DNA from 3 places in the Exiguobacterium sp. AB2 genome. Region 1 is predicted to be linked to each of the others. Evidence: riboswitches for the same ligand, from Rfam matches in the RefSeq annotation. Region 1 holds a riboswitch; each other region holds the start of a gene.
What was found. A riboswitch is a leader RNA that binds a small molecule or an ion and turns the genes downstream of it on or off. The one in region 1 is predicted to bind S-adenosylmethionine.

Region 1 (5,257 bases):
ATTGGATATGCTCGTTGACCGGATTGTATGGAATCAAGTTGACGTACGACTTGTCATTGATGTCCGCGATCAAGTCAGCGAGCTCTTCGGCATGTTCCGGCAAGTCGTTCACTTTCGAGAGAAGAATGTACTCGAACGTGATTCGCTTGTTCGTCTTCTCGACGTAATAACGGATGGCCGGCATGAGCTTGTCGAGCGGGAACGCCCGGTTGATCTTCATGATCTGTGTCCGGAGCGCGTCGTTCGGCGCGTGGAGCGACAGCGCCAAGTTGATGCGCAAATCGAGGTCGGCGAACTTGTAAATCTTATCGGCGAGCCCACTCGTCGAGACGTTGATTTTCCGCGGCGCGATGGCGAGACCGCGCTCGTCTTTGACGACACGAAGGAAATCGACTAAGTGATCGAAGTTGTCGAACGGCTCCCCGATTCCCATGACGACGATATGACTGACGCGGGCACCTTCCCCGACTTCGTCCAAGTAATGTTGCACGGTCATGATCTGCTCGACGACTTCGCCTGCCGTCAAATCGCGTGTCTTCTTCAACAGACCGCTCGCACAGAAGCTGCACCCGATATTGCACCCGACTTGTGTCGTGACACAGACCGAACGACCATATTTGTGACGCATGAGCACCGTCTCGATATAGTGGCCGTCGTGGAGTTTAAGTAAGAATTTGACCGTCCCGTCGCCCGCCTCTTGTTTGACGAACAACTCTTGTGTCGAGATGACGTAACGCTCCGCGAGCGCTGTTTTCACTTCATCTCGCACGTTGATGGCATCCATCGACTTGACCCGGTCGATGTAGAGCGAGTCCCAAATCTGTCTCGCGTGATAGGCGCTGTATCCAAAATCGACACAGACGTCCGTAAGCTGATCAAACGTCAGCCCGTATATAGATGGTTTCATTGCAATCTGTCCTTTCTTCAATCCGCATAATTCCCATTGTAGCGGACCGCGTCGACGGGTGCAACGTTCTTACAACGGCGGGAGCGGCCGCGTGACATGACGTTCGAACGCGTAGGCGATGCGAATCAAATCGCGCTCCGCGTAACTCGTCCCCGTGAACGATAACCCGAACGGAGCGCCGCTCTGTTTCACGGCATACGGAATCGTGATCGTCGGGTGACCGGCTTTCGCGGCCATGTCATAGTTCAAGTCGTGCGGCAAGACGAGCGCATGGAGCGCCTGCTCGGCCAACAGTCGGTCGATGCCGTCCGTCTTGGCGTGACGGACGTCGTCGAGGCGACGTGTCAGATAGGTGGCCTCAATCAAGCGGCCCGATTGTTCGTCCGCTTTCTCGAACGTCTTCTGTCCGTGTGGAATCGTCTCCGGATGGCTGCTGTTCCAGTTAATCAAATCCGAAAGCGTCTTATACGAGAGCGTCGTCGAGGCTAGATACGCCTCGATTCCGAGCTTAAACTCATGATACAGGATATCGCCTTGGTCGAGCGATGTTGTCGACGGCAGTTCGACAGTGACGACCTCGATGCCGCTCTGTTTCAGCAAGGCGATCGCCTCATCATAGAGCGCCTGTTCTTCTTCCGACAGATCAATCTTGACGATCCCGACGCGCATCCCGACCGCTTGGCGTTCATCGAGACACGTCCGATACGGCGGACCGGCCGGAAGGTGCGTCGTCGCCGGGTCAGCCGGGTCTTCCCCGACCATCGCCTCAAGGGCAAGCACCGCATCCCGGAGCGTTCGTGCCATCGGGCCGGCCGTGTCCTGCGACCGGGAGATCGGAATGATGCCGCTCCGGCTAATCAAACCGACGGTCGGCTTGATGCCGACGATGCCGTTATGGACGCTCGGATGGATAATCGAGCCGCTCGTCTCGCTGCCGACGGCGAGAAGCGTCATGTTCGCCGCGACCGCGGACGCCGAACCTGAACTCGACCCGCCGACATCGAGCTTGTCCCCATATGGATTGAGCGTCTGGCCCCCGACCCCGCTCCAGCCGTTCGGCATCCCCTCGGTCAAAAAGTTGGCCCACTCGGACAAGTTCGCTTTCCCGAGGATGATGGCCCCGCTCGCGCGTAAACTTTGAACGAGGTGGGCGTCTCGGCCGGCGAAGTGATGCGCGAGGGCGACGGCCCCAGCCGTCGTCTTCATCTGACCGGCCGTCTCGACGTTGTCTTTAATCAGTACCGGGATGCCGAGCAGCGGCAAGCGATCACCACGTCGGAACGCCCGGTCGGCCGCCTCGGCCTCGAACAGAGCGTCCGGGTTCACTTGAATGACCGCTCTCAGCTTGTCGTTCAATGCGGCGATTCGGGTCAAATAGTAGGCCGTCACGTCACGCGCGGTGAACGTTCCTTCCTTATATCCGAGATGGGCGGTCTCGATATCGAGTTCGAAAAATGGGTTTGGTTCAGTCATGTTGATTCCTCCTTTGCTCACTCGTTCGTATTCGCTATTTCCACTTGATTTCCTGTTTTCGTTCGCCAACGAATGTGTAACTTGGTAAACTGAAAAAAAGGGAGGTTACTATGAACCGTTCGTACGTACTCGTCTTGTTGTCCGTCTTTGTCTTGTTCTTCTTACAGCTCTATGCCGGGGAGGCCCCGTATACGCTACCGCTCTCCATCGTCCTCGTCGTCTTGATTGTCGGGGCCACGTTGCTGCAACTTCGGCGAAAACCTAATCGTTGACGACACTTTCGGACAGATGGTATGATGCTTTCACCAACTACATATCGATATCTTGAGTGAACGAGAGACCTGGCTCTATGACTTCACAGCAACCTGCTTCGGCAAGGTGCTACTTCCAGCAAGGCGTTTGCCTTGGACGATATGACAGAACGCTCATGTCGATGACATGGGCGTTTTTATTTGGACAATACGTGTACAGGGGGAGTTTATTATGGAAAAAGCAACATTCGCGGGCGGCTGTTTTTGGTGCATGGTGACGCCGTTCGAGGAGCAACCTGGCATCGAGTCAATCGTATCCGGTTATACGGGAGGTCACGTCGATGACCCGACGTATGAACAAGTGAAAACAGGGACGACGGGACATTATGAGGTCGTCGAGATCACGTTCGACCCGACGCTGTTCGTTTATGAGCGCCTGCTCGAACTATATTGGATTCAGACCGATCCGACCGATGACGGCGGCCAGTTCCAAGACCGCGGCAGCCAATATGCGCCGGCCATCTTCTATCATACTGAAGAACAACGCGTGAAAGCAGAGCAGAGTCGCGACGCGCTCGCGGCGAGCGGACGATTCAAACAGCCGATCGTCACGAAGATTCTACCGGCCGACACGTTCTATCCGGCCGAGGAATACCATCAAGACTTCCATAAAAAAAATCCGGCCCACTATAAAGAGGACCGGAAGAAATCTGGGCGCGACGCATTCATCGAGCAAGCCTGGTAAACAAAAGACGGGTCGTCTGACCCGTCTTTTTAGCTTTTCGCAATCCCGAGCATGAATCCGGCCACGACGATGAGCCCGATTCCCATAAAGACGAAGACCCGTTCTTTCGTCGTCTTCTCTTCTTTCAATAGATAAATCCCGCCGAGCGTCGCCACGACGACGTTCAGTTGCGACAAGGCGAACGACGTCGCGATGCCGACCTCACCGCTCGACACGAACATCCCGAAGTTCCCAATCCCCCAGGCGAGACCGGCCAAGATGTTTTTGAACGTCTTCGGGTCGAACTTCTTGACATCTTTCTCGCGCAAGCTGAACAAGAGCGCTGCGATGAACATCCCGACCGATTGCGGCAAGATGGCCGTGATGCCGTCGACCTCGAAATAGTTCGTCAAGACGGCATACGTCACATAACCGATACTCGACACGAGCAGGACGAGCAAGCCTTTCTTCAAGGCCCCGCTACTGTCGCCGTCTTTGTTCTGCTGATATGACGTCAGTGCCGCCCCGATGATAATCAACACGAGCGCAGAAAAACCGAGCCATAACTCGGTCGACGTCTGCCAATCACCGAGCACGATGACGCCGAACAAGGACGTCCCGACGAGTTGCATACCGGTGCTGATCGGCATCGCTTTCGATACACTTAAAATTTGGAACGATTGGAACTGTAAATATTGCCCGAGTGCCCAGAACACACCGGAGATGAAGCCGGTCACGATTGCTAGCGTCGTGAACTCCGGATTGAATACGAGTGCGATGATGACCGCCATCACCATCGCCCCAATCGTCGTCCCGATTAACTGTTGAATCGGCTTACCACCGACTTTCGACACGATGAGCGGGATACTCCCCCACATCAAGGCAGGTAAGAGTGCGAGTAAAATCATTTCCATAGATAACACCTGCTTTCGTAGAATAACATTACCAATGATTTTCCCACGTTTACGCACGATTAAACTTTGTTCGAAAAAATTTAAAAATATCCATTGCCAAATGTTTTACTAGGATGATATAATAATTTTCGAACGGGGCATTAGCTCAGCTGGGAGAGCGCCACGCTGGCAGCGTGGAGGTCAGCGGTTCGAGCCCGCTATGCTCCATTATGGAAGTCACCACTCATTTGAGGGGTGATTTTTTTTTGCGTCTCCGCCCGGTTTAAGTCACCTGGTAGCGGGTAATGATTGTAAGACATCATTATTCTAGGGGGGACTTACTATGGATCGTGCCTCTGTCGAAGAGACCATTTTAGCCGTCATCGACTGTATGCGGGCAAGCAATCACTGTTTCTCAAAATGTTTACAAGAAGAGGATTTATTGATGGTCGCCGAGTGTATCCGGCTGACGAAAGAATGTTCGGAAGTGTGTGCGCTCGCCTTGAACGCGCTCGAGACCGATTCGGCTTTCACCAAACCGATTGCTGCACTCTGCGCCCAGGTGTGCGACACGTGCGCCGTCGAATGTGGCCGCCACTTGCATGACCATTGCCAACGTTGTTCCGAAGCGTGTCTCCGCTGCGCAGAGGCGTGTCGCAACCTCGTGGCCGCATAATCGCTTTTTAGTCTAACGATATGTTAGACTTTTTTTATACTTGTTTTATGAGAAAGGGACCGATTATGTCATATTCAATTCTTGCCATCGACGTCGAGACGGCCAACCGCGATAGTCGCAGCATCTGCTCTGTCGGCTGGAGCCTACTCGTCGACGGTGAAATCATCGAGACGAACCAACTACTCGTCAATCCAGAAGAAGACTTTGACGCAGGCAATATCCGCGTCCACGGCATCCGGCCGAGCGACGTCTGGGACGCCCCAGCCTTACCCGAGGTGCTTGAACAGCTCTATCCGACGCTGCGGGATGTCGACCTCGTCATGGCGCACAATG
Region 2 (5,257 bases), on a different contig from region 1:
AGCAAGTCCGGCTCCGCCATGCGACGGCTGTCGCCGAAAAGCTCGGCGCACAGGCCGAGCTTTGGGTCGTCCCGTTCGCGCACCAATTGCCGTTTTGGGACAAGTGGGAGACGACGGAGCGGGCGATGGATTGGATGCTGAAGCAAACGAAACAGGGCTAGTGCCACATGTGCACTTGCCCTTTCTTTAATTTAGAAGACGATTGGTCCGGCCGCGATGACCGACTCGTTCGCTTTCGTAAACCGTTTGAAGTTATCTTGGAACTTGATCGCGAGCGCGCGCGCCTCGGCGTCGTACTTCGCTGAATCTTTCCATGTGTCACGCGGGTTGAGGACGTCGCGTGGCACACCTTTGATGTCGACTGGGATGTCGACATTGAAGATGTCGTGGCGGATCGTCTCGACGTCACGGAGTTCTCCGTTGACGGCCGCGTTCACCATCGCGCGCGTATAAGCGAGCTTCATCCGCGACCCTTCGCCGTACACGCCGCCCGTCCAGCCTGTGTTGACGAGATAGACGTCGACGTCGTGCTTCTCGATCAACGTGCCGAGCATATCAGCGTAGCGTTCTGGTGCGAGTGGCAAGAACGGAGACCCGAAGCAAGTCGAGAACGTCGCTTGCGGCTCGGTCACACCGCGCTCCGTACCAGCCAGTTTCGACGTGTAACCAGACAAGAAGTGATACATCGCCTGCTCTTTCGTCAATTTGCTGATTGGCGGCAATACACCGTACGCGTCAGCCGTCAAGAACACGATCGTGTTCGGATGTCCGGCGCGTGATGGGAGCATGGCGTTATCAATGAAATCGATCGGATAGGCGGCTCGCGTGTTTTCCGTCAAGGAAATGTTTTTGTAATCGGGTGAACGGTCATCATTCAAGACGACGTTCTCGATTAAAGATCCGAAACGGATCGCGTCATAGATTTGCGGCTCGTTCTCACGCGACAAGTTGATCGTCTTCGCATAGCAGCCACCTTCAATGTTAAACACGCCGTCTGGAGACCAGCCGTGCTCATCATCACCAATCAAGTGACGTTCTGGGTCGGCCGATAACGTCGTCTTCCCGGTTCCCGATAGCCCGAAGAAGAGTGCGGTCTCGTTGGCGTCGTTGACGTTTGCCGAACAGTGCATCGAGAGGACGTGTTGCTCCGGGAGCAGGAAGTTCATGACAGAGAAGATTGATTTCTTGATTTCACCACCGTACTCTGTTCCCCCGATCAGAATCGTACGTTTGGCGAATGAGACGAGAATGAACGTCTCGGAGTGCGTGCCGTCGACAGCCGGATCTGCCTTATAGCTCGGTGCATAGATGACCGTGAACGGGTCGAACGCACCTTTTGTCGGCCATTCACGAAGGAACAGTTGCTTCGCGAACAAGCTGTGCCATGCATATTCTGTGATGGCGCGAACCGGAAGCGTGTAATGCTCATCCGCACCTGCTGACGCTTCAAGATAGTAGAGCTTTTGTTTTTGCTCAAGATGGGTGAGCACCTTATCGAGCAACGCTGTGAACTTCTCTTCGGCGATCGGTTGGTTGACCGGTCCCCAGTCGACTAAGTGATTGCTGACTTCATCTTGCACGACGAATTTGTCTTTTGGTGACCGGCCTGTGAATTTGCCTGTACTGACCGATAAAGCCCCGTCTTTCGTCAGTACACCTTCCCCGTTTTGAATGGCTTCTTCCACCAGTTCTGGAACCGTCAAGTTCCGTTTTACCTCGGCACCATTAATTAATTCTTCGATTTTCAGGAGCGTTGTCGCCATCCCGAATCCCACCTTTCCCCTAAATAGATGTGGATGAAATCCGCATACTTCCGCAGTTAATTAGTATGACTTTTTTTATTATATGTGACACACTAATTAAAAACAAGCGTTTCTTCACTTTAATAAGTAAGCGCTTTCTTACATTGTCATTCTAACATATTCTGTACCAGGTCATAGAACAAAATCGGAAACCGTCATAAAAATGTTTGTTATTTCACAAACATAACTATTTGCCCGTTCGTGAAAAGTTTTACGAATTCGGTCGATACGCTTGACAGAACGGGACGTCATTTATATGATGGTGTTCGTAACGGATACTCTTATTCTGAGCGGTGGAGGGAACAAGGCCCTACGAAGCCCAGCAACCGTCCGAATGTAATGTTGTCGGAAAAGGTGCTATCCTGAAGCGAAGCGTAAGCTTCGAACGATAAGAGGGTAAGGAAGAACGATTCAACCTTTCCCATTTGAACGTGGCGAAAGGTTTTTTTCATTACCGTCCCAAAGCAACGCGTAAGGGGAACGAGTACCGTCCACACATCACCCTTATTATAGGAGGTTTTTTGAAATGTCAAACTTGAACCGTCGACTTTTCACTTCGGAGTCCGTCACTGAAGGACATCCGGATAAAATTTGTGACCAAATCTCAGACTCGATTTTGGACGCAATTTTAGCAGAAGATCCAAACGCCCGCGTTGCGGCTGAGACGTCTGTCACGACAGGTCTCGTGCTCGTAGCTGGTGAAATCACGACATCGACGTACGTCGATATCCCGAAAGTCGTCCGTGAAACGGTCCGTGAGATCGGTTATACACGCGCGAAATACGGATTTGACGCTGAGACGTGTGCTGTCTTGACTTCAATCGACGAGCAGTCTGTCGATATCGCGCAAGGTGTCGACCAAGCGCTCGAGGCACGTGAAGGTCAAATGACTGAAGAAGAACTCGATGCGATTGGCGCAGGGGACCAAGGTCTCATGTTCGGTTATGCGACGAAGGAAACGCCTGAACTCATGCCGCTCCCAATCTCGCTCGCACACAAATTGTCACGTCGTTTGGCGGAAGTCCGCAAAAACGGCACGCTTGCTTACCTCCGTCCGGACGGGAAGACGCAAGTGACGGTCGAGTACGACGAAGCGAACAACCCGGTTCGTATCGACACAATCGTTATCTCGACACAACACGCTGAAGACATCACGCTCGAGCAAATTCAAGCAGATCTTAAAGCACATGTCATCGACGCGGTCATCCCGACTGAACTTATCGATGCAGAGACAAAATACTTCATCAACCCAACTGGTCGTTTCGTCATCGGCGGACCACAAGGGGACGCAGGTCTCACAGGACGTAAGATTATCGTCGACACGTACGGTGGATACGCACGTCACGGTGGCGGCGCGTTTTCTGGTAAAGATCCTACGAAAGTTGACCGCTCTGCAGCATACGCGGCTCGTTACGTGGCGAAGAACATCGTCGCAGCTGGCCTCGCGGACAAAGCAGAAGTTCAACTTGCATACGCAATCGGTGTCGCACACCCGGTATCGATCGCGGTCGATACGTTCGGCACTGGTAAATTGAGCGAGACCGAGCTCGTAGAACTCATCCGTGAGAACTTCGACCTCCGCCCGGCCGGCATCATCAAGATGCTCGACCTTCGCCGCCCGATTTACAAGCAGACAGCAGCATACGGCCACTTCGGTCGCACGGACGTGGAACTCCCATGGGAGCAAACGGACAAAGCAGCAGTACTTGAAGAAGGCGCGAAACGCTTCGCGTAATCAAAGAAAAACGACCTTTCACGCGAAAGGTCGTTTTTGTTATGCCTGTGGCTTATGGTCAGTCGACTCGTGTCCTTGTCCTAACGCGGTATCTTTCGCCTCGACGACCTTCTCGCCGATCGATTGTAAATCCGATTTCGCCTCTTGGGCCGTCTCGACGACTTTATTGACGTCTTGTTTGACCGTGTCGGCTTCGCCAGCCACTTTTTCGTAGACGTTTTGGACGTCTGTCGCGACTTCTTGGATGATGCCTGAGGCCGCCTTCACTTGATCGATGACTTGTGAGGCCTTACCGGCCGGATCTTCTTTCACCGTCTCGACGAATCCGCCGACAGAAGCTTTCGCACTCGAGAATGACTGTTTCGTGTTCTCTCGGTTTGATGAGCTGAGGAGGGCGAGGAGCCCGCCGACGAGGGCGCCGAGCAACATGCCGGTGACGACGTTGATTTTTGGACCGTTCGACGACTCATGGTCGAATTGACGGTTCGGGTTGTTCGCTTGTGTAGCATGCGGGTCGTGTTGTAATGGTGGTTGCATAAAAACACTCCTTTTCTGTAAGTTGGCATTGGTACCTTTATACCCGTGTCAAATTGGAACATAACCCGTTCGCTCATTTCGTCATGAAAAAGTAATGAAGGGGCAGGATATTTTTGGCGGGATGGGGAATGATAGTACTAGATTGGCCAAAAGGGGGAGCTGTCATGAAGATGAGGGAAGCCGTGCCGGAAGATGCCGCTCTAATTCGAGAAATCGCGCTCGCGACGACCGACGCGGACAACGCGCGTGCGCGCGTGATGGAACGGGCGTATCAGCTCGAGGAAATCGTGCGCGCCATCAGTTCGAGTGAAGAAGCGAAAGAACAGTTGTTCATCGTCGGTGAGACGGACGGCGACGTCATCGGGTTTTATCATGCGATTGACCGGGGCGATACGTGGGAAGTGCTTCGTCTTTACCTCCATCCGGCTCATCACCGTCAAGGGTTAGGGGCAGAGCTGTTGACACACCTTGCAGGACGAAAACGCCAACCGGTCGAACTGTACGTTGAGAGTTCGAACGAGCAGGCGCTCGCTTTCTTGAACCATCAATCGTTCGTCGAATTGAACCGGATTCAAGAAGAAGTGTACGATGAGCCGATGGAGCTCGTTCACTTGCGATACGACCCACGCTAAGACTCCAGACGGATTTTGATTGAAACATCAGTCTCGGCTGATGTTTTTGTTAGAATAAAACAGACATACTAATAATGAGGTGACAGCATGACATACGAAGAACCATCACGAAAAGGGGTCATCGTGATTGTATACCCGCTCCAGTTCACGTCTCGTGTCAGCGAGGCGTTCCTCGATCGGTTGCGGACGGACTACGAAGTGCTCGTCGTTGCCGGGCCGACGCTCGGCTTGACGGCTGAAGACCATAAACTGCTTATTAAGAACACGCTCCGTGAAGCCGGACAGTACAAATTGCCGATTCACGTCGTCGCCTTCAGCCTTGGTGCGCTGTTGACGAACCGACTGTTACAGGAGTATGATGTCCCGCTCGGCAGTTTGACGTACATCTCCCCGCTCTTTGACTGGCATTCGTCCCGTCAAATCGGCGGATTGAAACAAGTCGTCGCTTCCGCCGTCGATCGCTTCCGCCCCGACTTGCCGCTCGGCATGATGACGTTCACCGGGGGCGGCGAAGAGTCATCCCGGTTCGGCGAGATCACGTACGCCCAGTA
Region 3 (5,257 bases), on a different contig from region 1:
CTGAGATGCCGTCCATCGCCTACACCCCGGGACGCATCGTTTGGCAACGGGATGAGGCGCTCGAGGCGTTCGCGACGCCGAAAATCGTCACACCGGCGACGGATGTCTCACATTGCTATGAAGAGGCGCTGACGAACCTGTATGTCGGCCTGCTTCGCGAGCGGCGAGGGGAACGGCTCGCAGGATTCGAGCTCATTCAAGTCGCGGCCGTCACGAACGTGTTGAAGGCAAACGGGGAGGCGAGTGACCCGTTCAATCCGACCCGGCGCGTGGAAGTGCAACATCCGGAGATGATCGTGTTTCTCGAGCAAGCGGTCCTCGGATATGGACGGTCCGTCGAAGCGGCGGAAGCGATTTTGGCATACATTGCAGAACGTCATCCGGTCAACGCGACGTTGAAGCAGGAGATTGAGCGCTTGCTTCGGGCGTGAAGTGTTTGAGACGAGTATGCTACATTAACAGAAGAGGTGATGAATCATGGTGACACTATACGGTTATCCACCGTGCAGCACATGTAAAAAAGCAGAAAAGTGGTTGAAAGAGAACGACGTGGCCTATACATACGTCCATATCGTCGAGGCGACGCCGTCGAAAGACGAGTTGGCCGAGCTGTGGAAACAGTCAGGGCTCCCGCTCAAAAAGTTTTTCAATACGAGCGGACAAGTGTATCGCAACGAAGGCATTAAAGATCAGTTACCGAACTTATCAGAAGACGAACAACTCGAGCTCCTTGCAAGCAATGGTATGCTTTTGAAGCGTCCGATTGTAACGAATGGGGAAAAATCGACAGTTGGATTTTCGGAAAAGTCGTTTACAGACGTTTGGGGCTAAGTGCTATAATACACGTGTGAGTCTAATTTATTTGAGGGGGAAGTTAGGATGAGCAAAGTACCTGCCAATTTACGTTATTCAAAAGAACACGAATGGGTTGAAGTGAACGGAAGTGTGGCCCGCATCGGGATCACGGACTTCGCACAGAGCGAACTCGGGGACATCGTCTTTGTCGAACTTCCTGAAGTCGGGGGCACGATTCTAATCGATGAGCCGTTCGGTTCGGTCGAATCGGTCAAGACGGTATCGGAACTCTACGCACCGGTCTCTGGTAAAATCACAGCGGTGAACGAGTCGCTCGCGGATTCACCAGAACTCGTGAACGAAGCACCGTTTGAAGGCGCTTGGATGATTGAAGTGGAATTGAACGACTCGTCTGACGTGGAAAAACTCATGTCGAGCGAAGAATACGAAGCGATGATTCAAGGGTAATAGAAAGGCCGGTTTCTCTTTTGAGAAGCCGGCCCTTTTTTCATTCGAAGTCGAGACGATAATGTTCCGGACGGATGAGCGGCGTCCGGTTGAACAGCTTGAAGAAGAAAATTCCGAGCGCGATCGGGATGAGACCGAACAAGACGATGACGAGCATGACGTTGAAGAGCGCGAAACCGCCCGGCATCAAATGAAGCGCATTGATCGGTCCGATGAGCCCCGAGACACCGAATCCGGCACTGATCGGCGTGCCTTCGATTCGAAGGATACCGGCGAGCGCACCGAGAATGGCCGCGTTCGCGAGCACGGGGAGCATCATGATCGGACGACGGATGAAGTTCGCCATCTGAATCTTCGGTGAACCGAGGAAGTGGGCGATTGACGTGCCGGTCGCGTTCATCTGCCATCCGGCGATCGCGAGCCCGAAACCGGCGGCGACGACACCGAGATTGGCCGCCCCGGCCGCGACGCCCGATAGGCTGATCGCCGTGGCGATCCCGACCGTCGAAATCGGCGAGACGATGATGAGCGAGAACGCCATCGCGATCAAGATGCCCATGACGACCGGTTGTAGTTCCGTCATCGTCATGATGATCGTCCCGACGTACGTCGTGATCTGTGAGATATACGTGAGCAGGAACGCGCCGATGCCTCCGGCGACGACGATGACCGTCATCGGCAAAACGAGTACCGTGTACGTCTTTAAGCGTGGTGACAGTTGCATGACGAGATACGTCGCGAGGGCCGCCGTCACACCGGCCGTGATGACGTCACCGATGCCGGCCATGAGGAAGGTACCTTCCTCAATGCGGATGGCACCGCTCCCGACGTGTGTCGCGATGCCGATCGTCCCGGCCTCGAGCGCCGTGCGGCCGAACTGCATGGCGACGGCGACCCCGATAATGACCGGGAGGAGGCGCATCGCGATCGTCGTCGCGTCTAAGATGAACTGGAGCGACGGAAAATACGGCAAGATGGCTTTCGTCAATTCACCGAGCAATGCGCTCGGAATGAGGGCAATCAAAATGGCAAGGCTGAGTCCGTTCAATACGTTCATCAAGAACTGTTTTCCGGTAAGTCGTTCTTCCGTCATGTTTTCTTCACCTATCCTTCTCTTTTACTGTTATGTACAAAAGCATTAAAGTTATTGACCATACTATGCCTCTTTCAGACGCACGTCAACCAGAAAAATGGAAGTATTCAGAATTTTTTCAAATCGAGCACAACTTTTGAATGTCGGGGCGAAGCTTCTTATAATCAGGAGAGAGGTGAGAAATATGGTGACAGACGGATTGTTATATATATACGCCCCAATGTGTGGTACATGCGCCGTGGCCGAGCGGATGCTCACGGTCGTCGAGGCGGTCGATCCTAATTTAAAGATTGAAAAACGCGATGCGAACTTCATCCCAAACGAGCTGGAAGCGTATCAAGTGATGAGCGTCCCGGCGCTCCTGAAGCTTGAAAATGGCCAAGTGACCGATCGAATCTATGCGTTCCAAAACGTGCAACACGTGCTTTCCTTCGTCAAGTGACGGAGGAACATTAGAATAATCTGAAAATTTTAAATAATCAGTTGACACAGAAAGTTCACGAATGGTATATTCATTACAACATCTTACTTGAACACAAAAATAGGACGCGATTTACTCGCAATCAAGACGTTCAGGCATCGCCGAACCACCCGCTTACGCGATTTTGAAGTGGACCTTCCCTTCGATTGTCCCCCAAAAAAATCAAGCGAAGGAATACAGACCGCGTAGCCGTTCGGTACATGTCAGGATTGGGTGATTGACGAGTAACATCCCCCATATTAAGGATGAATGCTCTGATCGGGCAAAAGGGGTTCATCTATGGGTTGTCCTTCCTGTGACTCAAGGTGCTACGTTCTGTGTCGTCTTCGGACGGCACCTTTTTTTATTTTTTCGCATAAAATAGTTTGACATGAAAATAATATGTCGCTATGATAAGGCTAATCGAATATACAACACTCTTATCAAGAGAGGCTGAGGGACTGGCCCTATGACGCCCAGCAACCGCGGAGCAATCCGAAATGGTGCTAATTCCAGCAAGGTGTATACCTTGGAAGATGAGAGCAATCGTTGTCCGTACCGATAAAGTACGCACGTTTGCTCAAACGTGCGTACTTTTTTTGTTGTCAGGAGGGAAAGGGATTGATTCAACTACGCAATGTGGCCAAATGGTTCGACACGAAAAACGGTCGAGTCCAGGCGGTCGATGATGTGTCGCTTACAATCGAAAGCGGCGAAATTTTTGGAATAATCGGATACTCAGGGGCAGGGAAGTCGACACTCATTCGACTCCTCAACCGGCTCGAGTCACCGTCGAGCGGCACGATCGAGGTGGCGGGGAGCGAACTGACGAAGCTGAGCCCGAAAGAGTTACGCGGGGTCCGCAAAAACGTCTCGATGGTGTTCCAACACTTCAATCTACTCTGGTCACGCACGGTTGCTGAAAACATCAGCTTCCCGCTCGAACTCATCGGCGTACCGGCGAGCGAGCGCAAGCGCCGCGTCCAAGAACTTGTCGAACTCGTCGGGCTTACCGGACGTGAGGACAGCTACCCGTCACAGTTATCGGGTGGTCAAAAGCAGCGAGTCGGGATTGCCCGTGCGCTCGCTACGAATCCAGAAGTGCTCCTCTGCGATGAAGCGACGAGCGCGCTCGACCCGAAGACGACCGACTCGATTCTCGAGTTGCTCGTCGACATCAATAAAAAGCTCGGCTTGACGATCGTCCTCATCACGCACGAGATGCACGTCATCCAAAAGATTTGCCATCGCGTCGCGGTCATGGAAGCAGGCCGAGTCGTCGAGATTGGGCAAGTCGCGGACGTGTTCCAACATCCGGAACAACCGATCACGAAAGAGTTCGTCAAGCAGATCGGCGCGGTCGACGACATGTCGCTCACGTTCGAACACTTGAAGGCGCGCTATCCGAGCGGTCAAATCGTCAAGCTCAAGTTCTTGAACGAGACGGCCGAACAACCGATTCTCTCGAATATTTTGAAGACACACGAAATCGGCTTCAACATCATCGGCGGGAACGTGACGCAGTCGCAAGTCGGCGCGCTCGGGACGCTATTCATTCAACTGATCGGAGAGCCGGCTGAAGTCGAGCGGGCCATCGCCTCAATCCGATCGCAGGCAGTGGAAGTGGAGGTGGAAAGCGATGTTTCCTAACGTAGACTGGGAGATCATGCTCGAGGAGACGTGGCAGACGATTTATATGACGCTCGTCGCCGGTGGCGCAACGTTCGCCTTCGGTCTCGCACTCGGGATCATTCTTTATGTGACGAACGAACCGCTCATGATGAAGAATCGGACGATTTACACCGTCGTCAGTGCGTTCGTCAACGTGTTCCGTTCAATCCCGTTCATTATTTTGATTATCTTGCTCATCCCGTTCACGAAGGTCGTCGTCGGCACGATCCTCGGTTCGACGGCGGCACTTCCGGCGCTCATCATCGGGGCGGCCCCGTTCTATGCACGGATGGTCGAGCTCGCACTTCGTGAGATTGACCGCGGTGTCATCGAGGCGGCCGAGTCGATGGGAGCAACGAAATGGCAAATCATCTATAAAGTCTTGTTCCCAGAGGCGCTCCCGGCCATCGTGTCGGGAATCACGGTCACACTCGTCGCGATCGTCGGTTATACGGCGATGGCGGGCGTCGTCGGTGGCGGTGGTCTCGGTAACTTGGCGTTCCTTGACGGGTTCCAGCGTTCGCGGAACGACGTGACGTTCGTCGCGACCGTCCTCATCTTAGTCATCGTCTTCGTGATTCAATTCATCGGAGACCGACTTGTCACAAGAATCGATAAGCGCTCTGCTTAATCAAATAAAAAACATTTGGAGGGTTCACACATGAAATCATGGAAAACAGTACTCGGTTTAACGGCAGCATCAGCACTCACCATTCTCGCGGCTTGCGGCGGGGATTCAGAATCAGGCGCAGGTGACGACAAGACGCTCG

Region 2: another riboswitch for S-adenosylmethionine. It lies ahead of metK (methionine adenosyltransferase); the one in region 1 lies ahead of msrA (peptide-methionine (S)-S-oxide reductase MsrA).
Region 3: another riboswitch for S-adenosylmethionine. It lies ahead of DI14_RS07280 (methionine ABC transporter ATP-binding protein); the one in region 1 lies ahead of msrA (peptide-methionine (S)-S-oxide reductase MsrA).

What each region holds. Positions count from the first base shown of each region.
Region 1 is NZ_JNAA01000042.1:8,877-14,133, reverse strand. Features, by position in the region: gene rlmN (23S rRNA (adenine(2503)-C(2))-methyltransferase RlmN) at 1-907, opposite strand, end outside; gene DI14_RS06010 (amidase family protein) at 977-2,380, opposite strand; gene DI14_RS15500 (hypothetical protein) at 2,491-2,652, shown strand; SAM riboswitch class I at 2,697-2,797, shown strand; gene msrA (peptide-methionine (S)-S-oxide reductase MsrA) at 2,864-3,376, shown strand; gene DI14_RS05995 (GRP family sugar transporter) at 3,406-4,269, opposite strand; tRNA gene DI14_RS05990 (tRNA-Ala) at 4,404-4,476, shown strand; gene DI14_RS05985 (four-helix bundle copper-binding protein) at 4,592-4,924, shown strand; gene DI14_RS05980 (3'-5' exonuclease) at 4,990-5,257, shown strand, end outside.
Region 2 is NZ_JNAA01000108.1:24,711-29,967, forward strand. Features, by position in the region: gene DI14_RS12820 (S9 family peptidase) at 1-161, shown strand, start outside; gene pckA (phosphoenolpyruvate carboxykinase (ATP)) at 192-1,763, opposite strand; SAM riboswitch class I at 2,081-2,197, shown strand; gene metK (methionine adenosyltransferase) at 2,329-3,537, shown strand; gene DI14_RS12835 (hypothetical protein) at 3,577-4,074, opposite strand; gene DI14_RS12840 (GNAT family N-acetyltransferase) at 4,239-4,706, shown strand; gene DI14_RS12845 (alpha/beta hydrolase) at 4,794-5,257, shown strand, end outside.
Region 3 is NZ_JNAA01000048.1:27,930-33,186, forward strand. Features, by position in the region: gene DI14_RS07255 (hypothetical protein) at 1-431, shown strand, start outside; gene DI14_RS07260 (arsenate reductase family protein) at 478-831, shown strand; gene gcvH (glycine cleavage system protein GcvH) at 880-1,263, shown strand; gene DI14_RS07270 (PTS transporter subunit IIC) at 1,304-2,356, opposite strand; gene DI14_RS07275 (thioredoxin family protein) at 2,541-2,798, shown strand; SAM riboswitch class I at 3,254-3,359, shown strand; gene DI14_RS07280 (methionine ABC transporter ATP-binding protein) at 3,438-4,466, shown strand; gene DI14_RS07285 (methionine ABC transporter permease) at 4,456-5,118, shown strand; gene DI14_RS07290 (MetQ/NlpA family ABC transporter substrate-binding protein) at 5,149-5,257, shown strand, end outside.